4 regions of the Jeotgalicoccus sp. ATCC 8456 genome follow, and region 4 is predicted to be linked to each of the others. Evidence: predicted binding sites of a transcription regulator. Region 4 holds the regulator's gene; each other region holds the start of a gene.
The links. The regulator LexA, encoded in region 4, represses DNA repair genes until DNA is damaged. The targets are predictions, from matches to a motif close to CGAACATATGTTCG.
Positions count from the first base shown of each region.

Region 1: a site for LexA is predicted at 1,079-1,092, ahead of recA (recombinase RecA). Genes of this name have one in related genera too.
Region 2: a site for LexA is predicted at 1,508-1,521, ahead of JEM45_RS10575 (YolD-like family protein). Genes of this name have one in related genera too.
Region 3: a site for LexA is predicted at 1,302-1,315, ahead of JEM45_RS01305 (YolD-like family protein). Genes of this name have one in related genera too.

Region 1 covers NZ_CP066224.1:681,741-684,945, reverse strand. The annotation lists gene JEM45_RS03495 (helix-turn-helix domain-containing protein) at 1-389, shown strand, start outside; gene pgsA (CDP-diacylglycerol--glycerol-3-phosphate 3-phosphatidyltransferase) at 394-978, shown strand; gene recA (recombinase RecA) at 1,148-2,203, shown strand; gene rny (ribonuclease Y) at 2,373-3,205, shown strand, end outside.
Region 2 covers NZ_CP066224.1:2,028,333-2,031,537, forward strand. The annotation lists gene rpmG (50S ribosomal protein L33) at 1-91, shown strand, start outside; gene JEM45_RS10570 (bifunctional 5,10-methylenetetrahydrofolate dehydrogenase/5,10-methenyltetrahydrofolate cyclohydrolase) at 204-1,085, shown strand; gene JEM45_RS10575 (YolD-like family protein) at 1,082-1,468, opposite strand; gene JEM45_RS10580 (hypothetical protein) at 1,584-1,868, shown strand; gene JEM45_RS10585 (manganese-dependent inorganic pyrophosphatase) at 2,094-3,017, opposite strand; gene JEM45_RS10590 (nicotinate phosphoribosyltransferase) at 3,194-3,205, shown strand, end outside.
Region 3 covers NZ_CP066224.1:232,289-235,493, reverse strand. The annotation lists gene fosB (FosB/FosD family fosfomycin resistance bacillithiol transferase) at 1-1, opposite strand, end outside; gene JEM45_RS01310 (VOC family protein) at 430-846, shown strand; gene JEM45_RS01305 (YolD-like family protein) at 902-1,276, opposite strand; gene JEM45_RS01300 (DUF3800 domain-containing protein) at 1,462-1,782, opposite strand; gene JEM45_RS01295 (DUF3800 domain-containing protein) at 1,797-2,186, opposite strand; gene JEM45_RS01290 (MazG nucleotide pyrophosphohydrolase domain-containing protein) at 2,371-2,691, shown strand; gene JEM45_RS01285 (NUDIX domain-containing protein) at 2,866-3,205, opposite strand, start outside.
Region 4 covers NZ_CP066224.1:557,857-561,061, forward strand. The annotation lists gene tkt (transketolase) at 1-619, opposite strand, end outside; gene JEM45_RS03000 (DUF896 domain-containing protein) at 621-872, opposite strand; gene JEM45_RS03005 (hypothetical protein) at 964-1,266, opposite strand; gene lexA (transcriptional repressor LexA) at 1,409-2,026, shown strand; gene JEM45_RS03015 (CAP domain-containing protein) at 2,085-3,077, opposite strand; gene panC (pantoate--beta-alanine ligase) at 3,093-3,205, opposite strand, start outside.

The DNA of each region.
Region 1 (3,205 bases), 120 kb from region 4:
CTGAAGAACCAGAAGGAGAAACAGCTGAAGAAGAAACAGAGGAAACAAGCGAGGAAGAAGCTGAAGAAGCGCCGACAACCGATGTGAGTTTTGTCAATCGTGAAGGTAATACTTTGATATACAATATTACGACGAGTGACACTTTTTCAGTGGAAATTTCAGGAGATGAGCCTTCTTGGGTTAGCCTAACTGATGACCTTGAAAATTCTTATCTATATGAGGAATCTGAAGGTGGCACTTTTGATATTGATCCAGAAGCGTCTGTATTAAATTTGGCACTCGGAAACTCTACGAATTTTGATGTCTCAATTGATGGTCAGCCACTCGACAATTCCTTACGTGGTGATACGGTAACAATATATTATCAATTTAACATAACGAGGGAGTGACAAAATGAATATACCTAATTGGTTGACTGTGTTTCGAGTCATCCTTATTCCAGTCTTCTTAATCTTTGCCTTAGTCGATTTCGGTTTTGGCAATACGACCTTCCTCGGTGGGGAAGTTATCCGTATTGAACAGCTCATTGCTGCTGTTACCTTTGTCGTTGCCGCATTGACTGACTTTTTAGATGGCTACTTAGCCCGTAAATGGAATCTCATTACCAACATGGGCAAATTTTTAGATCCGCTTGCCGACAAACTCCTCGTCACGACCGGTTTAATTGTCCTAGTTGAATGGCATGTTATTTCATCCTGGATTGCAGTCGTCATCATCGCACGTGAATTTGCAGTCACAGGTTTAAGACTCTTACAAATTGAGCAGGGCTACGTGTCAGCAGCAGGCCAGCTTGGTAAAGTGAAGACGGTCTTTCAAATGTTTGCACTAGTATTTTTACTTTTCGGTGATATTATGACAAGCTTCCTACCATTTTCACCAGGTATGGTATTAATGTACATTGCAGTCTTCTTTACAATCTTATCTGGAGTCGAATACTTTGTTAAAGGCCGTGCTGTTTTTAAGGCAGACCATAAATAAAAAATTGTCGATAAAAACCAACAGAAAAGTGAAGTTTAGTAATGAATCCTGGCGGTAATTAGAAAATGGTCAGCAAAAATTAAAATTTTGTATTTAAAAGCGAACATATATTCGCTTTTTTATTTTATGAGTGATATAATAAATATGAAATCACGACTGGAGGTACATTATGGACGAAAGACATAAAGCGATAGATACAGTAATTAAAAATATGGAAAAATCATTTGGTAAAGGTTCGGTAATGAAGCTAGGAGATGACGTTGGACGTAAGGTACAAACCACTTCATCAGGATCAGTCACAGTAGACAGAGCACTCGGTGTAGGCGGTTATCCTAAAGGCAGAATTATAGAAATCTATGGACCGGAATCTTCAGGTAAGACGACAGTATCCCTACACGCGATTGCAGAAGTTCAGAAAAATGGAGGCATCTGTGCCTTCATTGACGCAGAGCATGCGCTCGATCCAGAATATGCTAAGAATCTTGGTGTAGACATTGATAATTTATATATTTCACAACCAGACACAGGTGAGCAAGCACTAGAAATTACAGAAGCTTTCGTACGTAGTGGTGCTGTAGATATGGTCGTTATCGACTCTGTAGCAGCTCTAACACCTAGAGCGGAAATAGAAGGTGAGATGGGTGACTCTCACATGGGTCTTCAAGCCCGTCTGATGTCTCAGGCACTACGTAAACTTTCAGGTGCCATTTCTAAGTCAAACACAACTGCCTTATTCATCAACCAAGTTCGTGAGAAAATTGGTGTGATGTTCGGTAACCCAGAAACAACAACCGGCGGACGTGCCCTAAAATTCTATAGCTCAGTACGTCTTGAAGTCCGCCGTGCGGAAAGTCTTAAAGTCGGTCAAGATATCGTTGGTAACCGTACTAAGATTAAAGTTGTAAAAAATAAGGTTGCACCACCGTTTAAAGTGGCAGAAGTCGACATCATGTATGGTGAAGGTATTTCTCGCGTCGGTGAAGTGATTGACCTTGGTGTAGAAGAAGACATCATTGAAAAAAGTGGTGCTTGGTATTCTTACAATGGTGAAAGACTTGGCCAAGGTAAAGAGAATGCGAAGAATACACTAAAAGAAAACACTGAACTATACGAAGAAATCCAAAGAAAACTGCGCTCGGCACTCGGCTTTGGGGAAGATATTGAAGTCACTGAAGAAGAGGATGAGAAAGAAAGTACACTCTTTGATGAAGATGAATTAAAATAAGCTTATATAGCAATTTATTAAAAGTCGGCAAGCACGGGAAATGTAAATTCTCGTGCTTGCTTTTATGTAACATTATATTTAAAATTGTAATATATAATATTTTAATTCAACTCATATTATATTTAACACACTTTAGAACCGAGATAGGGAGGTGTTTATTGTGGACTTAATGAACATTCTCTTCATCCTAATTGGTATTATTCTAGGTGTTGTTATCGGATATTTTATTGTCAATAACATGTTGACGAAAAAGCAGCAACAAGCGAGAACATCAGCTGATCATATAATTTCAGAAGCAGAGAAAGAAGCTGACAATCTCAAGAAAGAAAAGCTGCTCGAAGCGAAGGAAGAAAACCAAAATCTGAAGGAAGCTTTCGATGATGATATGAATCGTCAACGCGCAGAGATGAAAGCATATGAAAACAGATTAATTCAACGAGAATCATCCTTAGATCGTAAAAGCGAAACGCTAGATAAGAAAGATGACTCGTTGGAACAAAAAGAAGCTAAAATTGAAGAAAAACAGCAGATGGTAGATGCCAAGGATGACGAGATTAATGAAAAAATTAGTCAACAAGAAACAGAATTATCCCGCATCTCCGGACTGACTCGTGATGAAGCGCGAGAAGAGTTGTTCTCTCAAGTAGAACAAGAACTGTCACATGATATGGCTGTAATGGTAAAAGAAAAGAAAGAAGCAATGACCCGCGATGTAGAAAAAGAAGCGCGTGAACTGCTTGCCCTAACGGCACAGCGTTACGCAGCAGAATATACAAGCGAGTCCACAGTGTCGGTAGTCAACCTACCAAATGATGAGATGAAAGGTCGCATCATTGGCCGCGAAGGTCGTAACATTAGAACACTTGAAACGCTGACTGGAGTCGATCTCATCATCGATGATACGCCAGAAGCAGTAATCTTATCAGGCTTTGATCCGATTCGTCGTCAAATTGCGAAAAGTGCCCTAGAAGCACTCGTAGAAGATGGCCGAATTCATCCAGG
Region 2 (3,205 bases), 620 kb from region 4:
GAAAAACAAAAGAAACAATCCAGAGCGTATCGAAATGATGAAATTCTGCCCTAGATTGAACAAGTACACGTTACACCGTGAAACTAAATAATTACTTATAGCTATCATCAATTGATGATAGCTTTTTTTAATTTAACCCTTTGATTATGTTATAATGAGTCTGGGTCATTGACTAGTAAAATATTAATAGGGGAGTGCAATATATGACAGTAGTTATGGACGGCAAAAAGGTTGCCGCACACTTGTCCGATGAGATTCGTGAAGCACTAGAGGTTTCAGAATCACATGGTATTCAGCCTAAAGTGGCGTTTGTGAGAATTGGAGATTTATCCGATTCGATCTCTTATGAAAATGCCGCGGTTAAACGTTTTGAAAAATTGGGAATCCAGACATCTCAGTTCCATTTTCCAGAAGATGTATCGACGAAAGTATTTTTAACAAAGTTTAGAGAAATTAATGAAGATTATTCAATACACGGTATCTTACTCTTACAACCTTTACCAAAACACATTCCAATGAAACGTGTAGCAGAGGTTATGAATTCATTTAAAGATATCGATGGAATGAAAGCATCAAATCTAGGTAAGGTACTCACGAACGATCCTGATCGTTTGGAACCATGTACACCTGCCGCTGTAATGAATATGCTTGATTACTATGACATCGACTTAAAGGGTAAAAATGTCACAGTAGTTGGTGCGAGTGCAGTAGTTGGTAAGCCGTTATCACTGTTAATGATGAACAGAGAAGCGACAGTTACCACATGTAACTTATACACTGACGATCTTGTTGAGAAATGTAAGAATGCGGACGTCATCGTTTCTGCAGCGGGAGCAATTAACTTGATTGATGAACCACACGTCAAAGAAGGTGCGGTTGTTGTCGATGTGGGTATTAACTTTAATGATGAAGGTAAGATGGTCGGCGACGTGAACTATGAAGCAGTTAAAGATAAAGCTTCATTCATTACACCAGTTCCGGGTGGAATCGGTGCAATTACAACGACAGTGCTTGCTTATCATTTAGTTAAGGCAACAGAACACCAGAAAGAACCTGTCTTGTTCTTAGAAAAACAAGAGAACTAATATTTATCGATTAAGATAATATCTAAAATATCTATAAAAGGGACGAAGATTAAATCTTCCTGTCCACACTTTTGACCAATGAGCATCAAGCTCCATTGGTCTATTTTTATAACTTCTAAATCTACGGAGAAGCGAGAACCATCATAGTAGTAGAAAATACGAACTGCACGTTGTTCATTGAGCGCTTTTTGGAAAGTAAATTCCATTTCACTTAAACGATCATCGGACAGTTCAGGGCGTTCAATTTTAGTCTGATCATCCATGAGTTGCTGCACATTTTCAAACTGCTCAGGCATAGTAGCAAAAGGCGCCCACTTGATCATGCCGCGTCCATTGGGAATATTTGAGTTGAGTTGATCCACGGGAAGTTGACGATAATCCATAACTTCAACCTTCTTTCTTAACTGCTTGTTCTCATTATACGAACATACGTTCGATTTTTCAAGTGGTGGATATATGGTAAATTAATAGTAATAATAAGCTGAGTGAGGACGAAGAATGCGTAAAAAATTAGTTTGGGGAATCATTACTGTCATTGTCTTGTCAGTATTGCTACTTCCTTTAGTTGATAAAACAGCAAGTACGACGCGGGTCATCATTGATAACACAACCAAAGAAATTGTCCATCCGTCCTGCTACGATCAAGCGGACTTAACGAATTGGATAGACGAAGTCTCATTTGGTAGAGCAATAGATGAGTTAGAGTACGATGTTAGAGATGAGTGTTCAAAAGAACGCTTAGAAGAAGGTAAAACAAGCGTGTTGATGAGAATACTGGAGTAAATGGATTATTGTGGGCGGGTCGGCTGGGTCACTGTGAAGTTGACAGCGGTCTGCTAGGAAAATAACGGGTCGCTGTGAAGTTGACAACGGACCGCTAGGAGAAAATCGGGTCACTGTGACCACCACAAGTCGCACAACCATCAACAACCAATACTCAAACAACAAAAGAGAGCACCCAACTGAATTAAGTTGGATGCTCTCTCTCTTTTTCATAACAAACAAAAATTATTCTGATAAGGCTTTTGTAATGTTTGGAACGACTTGTTTTTTACGAGATACAACACCTTCTAGAATTGCTGTATTCTGGTCAAGCGCAACATCAAAGGCACGTTCTACTGATGAAAACTCATTTCCTAGTGCGAGTACCTTAGAGTTTGAGTTAAGAATATCCGTAACGATCAACGTAAATAGATCGTAATTTTCTTTGTCGATTTCTGAATTGATTGCTGCTTCAATTTCCTCACGACGGTTGAATACTTCGTCCACATCTACAACGTTGACTTGAGCGATACGTACGCTTTTCTCACCAATATCAAACGTTTTTGCATCTTCAGTGATTAACTGAACTGCTGATTTGTCTTTAGTAGATGCACCGGCTTTAAGTATTTCAAGACCGTATGTTTCAAGATCAACACCTGCTACAGCTTTTAATTCTGATGCTGCATCGATGTCTTCTTCAGTTGTTGTTGGTGATTTGAAAAGTAAAGTATCTGAAATAATTGCAGATAACATAAGTCCTGCCATTTCCTTAGATAATTCCAAGTTTTTCTCTTTGTAAATTTTGTTTAGGATTGTTGCAGTACAACCGACAGGTTCAGCACGGTAGTAGAGTGGGCCTTCAGTTTCAAAGTTCGCAATTCTGTGGTGATCGAAAACTTTTGTAACGACCGCATTTTCGATACCTTTTGCAGATTGTTGTTTCTCATTGTGATCGACTAAAATAACTTCGTCTCCATTTGCCACTTCTGTTAGTAAATCCGGTACTTCTACTCCGAATTCATCTAGGGCGTACTGTGTTTCACTGTTAATATCTCCAAGGCGATATGCCTTTACATCTGAACCGAGTTGTTTCTCAATATCTTGGACAACAAGTGCAGAAGTTATCGTATCAGTATCTGGGTTTTGGTGACCGAATATTTTAATTGCCATTTACAGTCAATCTCCTTTTTCATGTGTGTGTAATATTTTCTTCACTTAATATTTTAACATTTCTTAAGGGTGTCTTCTATATCTTCATATAAAGAGCGATATAACTGTACTTTACCAGGTTATTTTATGTGATAAAATTAGATTATCTATAATTGTTACTCATAGGAGAGAAACGAATGTATAAATAT
Region 3 (3,205 bases), 330 kb from region 4:
TTAAAAGCCTCTACTTTCTTCATTAATATTTATCATTTCATTCTTTTAATTTATAGAACATTCTAACATAAATGAATATATAATGATCAAGCCACCTCTTCCCAGGTGGCTTTTGTTCATGTACACTATTTTTGTATATTTTACAATTCCCACTTATGGTAGGGACTCTCCAATTTAAACGTCAGGTTTTTTTGTTACCTGCCAACTGGTAAGCCCTTATGTCTTACATTAGTATCAAGTTTTAAAGTAACTTGCAACTTAGCTATAAACCGAGTAGATAAATAGCTTGATCGTTTACATCTTCATTATACCACATTTGCTCATATAAACGAATTTTAAAGAATTCGATAAATTAGGTGAATTTCAATTTCTGCGTTGACCTTTACGTTACGTCAGCCTCTATAATCAATTTATGAGGAGGTGATAAAAATGGAATTTTATCAAATGCCAATGTTTAACAAAGTACTGGTAAAAGATATGGAGAAGTCGGAGAAATGGTATGAGAAAACACTCGGTTTTAAAAGTGTCTTTAAATTTAGAAACGACAAAAACGAAGTGCTTATGAATCATTTAAGACTTGAGAAATATCAGGACTTAATGCTAATTTCTAGTGCTGATTTTGAAGTTGGTAATTCAATATATTTAAATATATTAATCAACGACATTGAAGATAAAGCACAAAGTATTTCACAGAAATTTATTGTGTCTCAATTAGAGGAGAAACCATGGAATGCAAAAGAAATGACTGTTAAAGATCCTGACGGGCATTTAATCACACTTACACAATCAAATATTAGTGATACTGATTTTGAAAAGCTGATGAATCAAACCTCAAAAGAATATTAAAGTTTTAATTGTAACAGATGAATTAGTAAAGACCTGTCTGAGTAGGCAGGTCTTTTTATATCCAATCATACCTTCTAACCTCGTATATATGCTTAAACTCTACATATATTAAGTTAGCCCCTTTACTCACTGTAACCACTCTACTCCAGTCGTCTATATGCTCTACCTTGCACTCGATCTGGTGCTCATAACCACCACTCCAGTAACGCAATACAACATTACAGTCTAATAAGTTACGTAGCTTCAACTCTAACTCCTGCATTAAGTCCTCGGTTAATGAAGGTTCTGGCATGTGGAGTTGTGACTCAATCATCTTGTCTACATTCTCATACTGCTCAGGCATGGTCGCAAATGGTGCCCACTTTACCATAGTTCTACCTTGTGGAATGTTACTGTTCAGCTCAGATTGTGGGAACTCACGATAGTCCATATAATCACCTCTTGAGTAATTATATCGAACGTATGTTCTATGTGTAAAGATAAAAAATAAGCCTCCGAAGAGGCTTACCAATAAGGGTCACGTACTTAACATACGCTTAGAATCTTTTCGACCTACTTACTGTTAAAACGGACATCATGCCGTTAATTAAATAATATCACTCTTTTGTATTTTTATCAATTTTCTATCTTTCTTCTTCTGGTTTTAGGACTATTATATACTGCCTTATCTGGAAGTTTTAAGCAATATTTTGTTTTTAAGTATTCTGACCCGCACTTAGGATTATCCTTAAATCTTTTGTATTTTGTATTAGCTATCAAATCTGCTAACTGAATCATCCTGTCATCTTTTGAATCTAGATATTTTACTTTGAACTGCGATAATATGTATGGCATAAAATCCCAATAAAATTGCTGACTATAAAATTCACCCAGTTTTGACCAATACTTGTTTAAATAATGTTCAAAATCTACCAATCCTGCTTCACTATTAAACACTTCATTATCTATCCTTAAATGCACCACATCTTCTTTTGTGAATGTTTCTTTTCTAAAGACTTTTCAATCATTCTTCTGATTAAATATTGTTTATGCCTTTTAACAGATGCTGGATCTTTGAAGTTCACGAATTTTAATTCACTATTTTTTGTCATAACAAAATACTGTTTTATCCCATCAATTTCACCGAGGATTTGGAGTAACTTTTTTCTATCTTTACCACTTAAATGGAAACCTTTAATTTCGCCTTTAATTTTTCTTTTTCTACAGAATGCGTTTACCTTGTTTTTTGCTTCTTGAATCGCATCAGGACCATCTACATACAAGCATCCATATATAAAATATTCATGTCTTTCGTTATTAGATAATTGACCTGAATCGTCAATAAAAATAAATTTATCCATCTCACTACAGCTCCTTACATATAATTTAATGTATATGTAAAAAATTTGTAAGACGGAACATGTATTCTGTTGTTTAGATACAGAAACAAAAATAACCCCTCTTCCTAAATGACTCAGGTTAAATATTATCTATAATCTCTCTTTTGTTATAATAACAATCGAATAATTATTGGGAGGAATACAGATGAACGCTACTGAATTTCAACAATGGGTGGAAGAATATTATAAAAGTCGTGGATGGTCAGATCTAGATATTTTTATAAGAATTGGCTTTCTTGCTGAAGAAACCGGAGAAGTTGCTAGAGCCATCCGCTCTTTAGAAATCGGTCGAGATCGACCGGATGAAGAGAAAGAGTCCTACGCAGAAAATAGAAACGAATTAATTGGAGAGCTTGGTGATGTCCTCGCGAATGTATCTGTAATCGCAAATAAATACGATATTTCTTTAGAAGAAGTGTTCAAAGCTCATACTGATAAGTTAAATGATAGATATTCAATAAATTAAATTATGTATAACCGCCAGGCGATGAGCTCCGGCGGTTTTTATGGTTGTTCAAGCCATATATTGTATCTGCATAGAAATGTTTTTAAAATAGGGTAATCGGAAAATAGTGTGGAATTTTTTATCTGAACCCCTCTTTTTACTATTCCCCCCGTTAACTTAACAAGGATTTACTTTTTAACGAATAAAAGCTAAGTCATCATTGGCAAGGGCGTCATTTAACCATTGAGGATGCATTTTCAATAAGTCTCTTGGTAAACTTTGTTGTTCAAAAAATTGAATTTCTTGTGACTCAGAAGAATTACATCGTAGTTCACCCCCAGTAATTTCAGCAAGAAAACAAGTTGTTATAAAATGCACTACTCTTCCATTTGGATAAGTAAAAACCTGAGAATCAGGCTCAGAGTACACACCTATAAGCTTTTTAATTCTAATATCTAAATTGGTTTCCTCTTTTATTTCTCTAATAGCTGCTTCAGAAACTGTTTCCCCTATTTCTATATGGCCTGAAGGAATA
Region 4 (3,205 bases):
GCTCAGCTACGTTCTCTGAGAAACTCTTGTCTAAATCACCATCTAAGGAAATATCATTAGAATCATAAAGGACGATTAATTTACCTAAACCTAGGTGACCAGCTAGAGAAGCAGCCTCATGAGAGATCCCTTCCATTAAATCACCATCAGATGCAAGTACATATGTATAGTGATCAACAAGTCCATTATTATCCTCAGAATTAAATGTTGCAGCTAAATGAGTTTCTGCCATCGCCATACCGACACTCATTGCAAAACCTTGACCAAGTGGGCCAGTCGTTACCTCGACACCCTCTGTATGTTTAAATTCAGGGTGTCCTGGTGTTTTAGATTCATACTGTCTGAATTCTTTTAAGTCATCCATTTCTAGAATACCCGATAAGTGTAATAAGCTGTAAATCAACATTGAACCATGACCAGCACTTAAAACAAAGCGGTCTCTGTTGAACCAATTTACATTTTTAGGGTTGAAGTTTAAGTGCTTCTGCCATAACACATAAGCCATTGGTGCCGCACCCATAGGTAAACCGGGGTGACCTGAATTTGCCTTCTCAATTGCATCAATGCTTAAAGATCTAATGGTATTAATTGCGAGTAAATCCGTCTTATCAAATGACATATCATTTGTCTCCTTTATTACTATCATTGTTTTTTTGTGCTTTTATATCTTTGACCTTCTGAGGCGTAACATCATTACCCTCCGGATCAATGACCTTAGTACTTTCAATGTGATTTCTAAAAGAATTTCTAAAGTTTGATAAATATTCTTTTCTCAATTTAGTCAGCTCTCGCATTTCAGATTCAGAAATGTTATTTTCTTTTTTCTTTCTTGCAAGTGCATTGAGCTGTTTAATCTTTTCATCATCTAACATAAGCGTCATCCTTTCTCATATAATTTACCACAAAAAGAGTGCAGAAACCAAACGGTCCTGCACTTATTTTGAGAATAAACTCACAATATATCTAATTTAAACTAGAAACTTCATAATTCTGGAAATGTGCCATCATTCGATTTGCCAATAGACCTGTGTGAACCACACCACTCACGAGTTCTTCCTCTATGATACTTTCACTTTCTCCAGATAACATTGTGTTCGTTTTTTGTTCGCTATCCATTTCATTTACAACTTCTGTACTCGCTGTAGTTTCAGAAGAATAAACGTTCTCTCCCTCTACTTGTTCCGTATTAGTAAAACTATATAAAAGCACTAGACTCAACGTCACGGTAAACAATCCCATCAATGATTTCAATTCTTTAATTGTCATTTACATTCTCTCCTTCGAACAAATGTTTGTATTAATAATATAACAGAACACTTGTTCTTAGTCAACAATTATACGAACAAATGTTTGTAAGCGTACTTACAATATGGTAAAATTTAATTAACATAAGGTTGGAGGTAAAATGATGAAAGATTTAACAGAGAGACAAAAAGATATATTTCAGTTTATAAAAAGAAACGTTAACGATAAGGGATATCCACCAAGCGTTAGAGAGATTGGTAATGCAGTAGGTCTACAATCCAGCTCAACCGTGCATGGCCATCTCGCTAAACTAGAAAGTAAGGGCTACATTAAACGTGATCCTACCAAACCACGTGCGATTGAAATCGTGCAAGAATCAGATGTAAATGAATCTCCGGTTATTCACGTGCCTGTCCTTGGTAAGGTCACAGCTGGTTTACCGATAACAGCCGTGGAAAATGTTGAAGAATACTTCCCCCTCCCAGAACATTTTACTGCCAACCATAATAGTGAAATCTTCTTATTAAATGTTGTTGGTGATAGTATGATTGAAGCTGGCATACATGATGGTGACAGAGTCATTGTTCGCAAGCAAAACATTGCACATAACGGTGAAATTATTGTTGCCATGACTGATGAAGATGAAGCAACAGTTAAACGTTTCTATAAGGAAAAAGGGTACTATCGTTTACAACCTGAAAATTCTACAATGGAACCAATATTCCTTGATAATGTGAGTGTCTTAGGCAAAGTGGTTGGTTTATTTAGAGAATTTATTTAACAAAAAACACTCAGAATCTTAAAGAAAAGATTCTGAGTGTTTCTCTATACATTATTTATTATTGTAAAAAGTTTTCAGTATAAAAAGGCACTTGTTCCTGATCATACTCAATCCCTATGCCCACTGATGTGAACTTATCATTTAAAATATTCACTCTGTGAGATGGTGAGTTTAAAAGACTGTGGTGAGCGAATATTGGAGAAGTATGTCCTGTTGCGATATTTTCACCAGCATAGGTATACCTCACATTTTCTCTTTCCAACCTTTCCTTTAGACCATTTCCATCAGGATTATCATGATCAAAGAACTTACGTTCCGCCATGTCTACACTGTGATAGTAAGCAACATTATCCACTTCGGCATTTCTATCTAACATGCCATAGCCGTATTCATAACGTGTAGCATTTAAGAGATAATAGTGCATGAGTTCATTATCTTCTATTGATGGATGGTTATACAGTTCACTGATATCAATAATCTCGTCCTTATGTAAGACAAGCATACCATTGGCTTGATAGCCTTCATGAATATCATAAAAGAAGTAGACATAGTAATTTCCGACATCAAAGACATCATATTCTTCATTTTCTACTTTCAGTCGTTTCCACTGCTTTCTAACATACTCCACCGGTTCACCGTAAGTTTCTCTGGCCTTTTCTCGAGTCATCTTGTCTATACTCATCTTGCCGAGTGATACGTTTGGTGAATTAGTATATCCACCAGTCAGTTCTCCGTCTCTTACGAGTAACATGTGAAAAGCACCAGGCTCATTTTTAATCACAAAAACACCTTCGTACTCGGAGTTTAAAACAGTTTCCCCTTCTGTCGTCACTGAAGAACCTAAGGAATAATCAATGTTGGTTTCTTGACTACCATAAACCTTTTCAATCTTCGTCGTATCATAACTGGGTATGAAGTGGCCTTCAAACCAATGACTGAAGTAATCTTCGTTCAACCCATTTCTAAAATCATAAGATTGAATGACTGGTACGATAAAAACCACTACCAAATATAAAATTACTAATCCAAGTGCGCGTCGTATCCAATTCATTCAAACTATTCCCCTCTAAATACTGACGTATAAATTATCGATGAGACGTGCTTTAGAAAATTGTACCGCTATGAATATGATAACATCACTGTCAATTTCATTAAGTTCACCAAGATTATCAGCCCTGT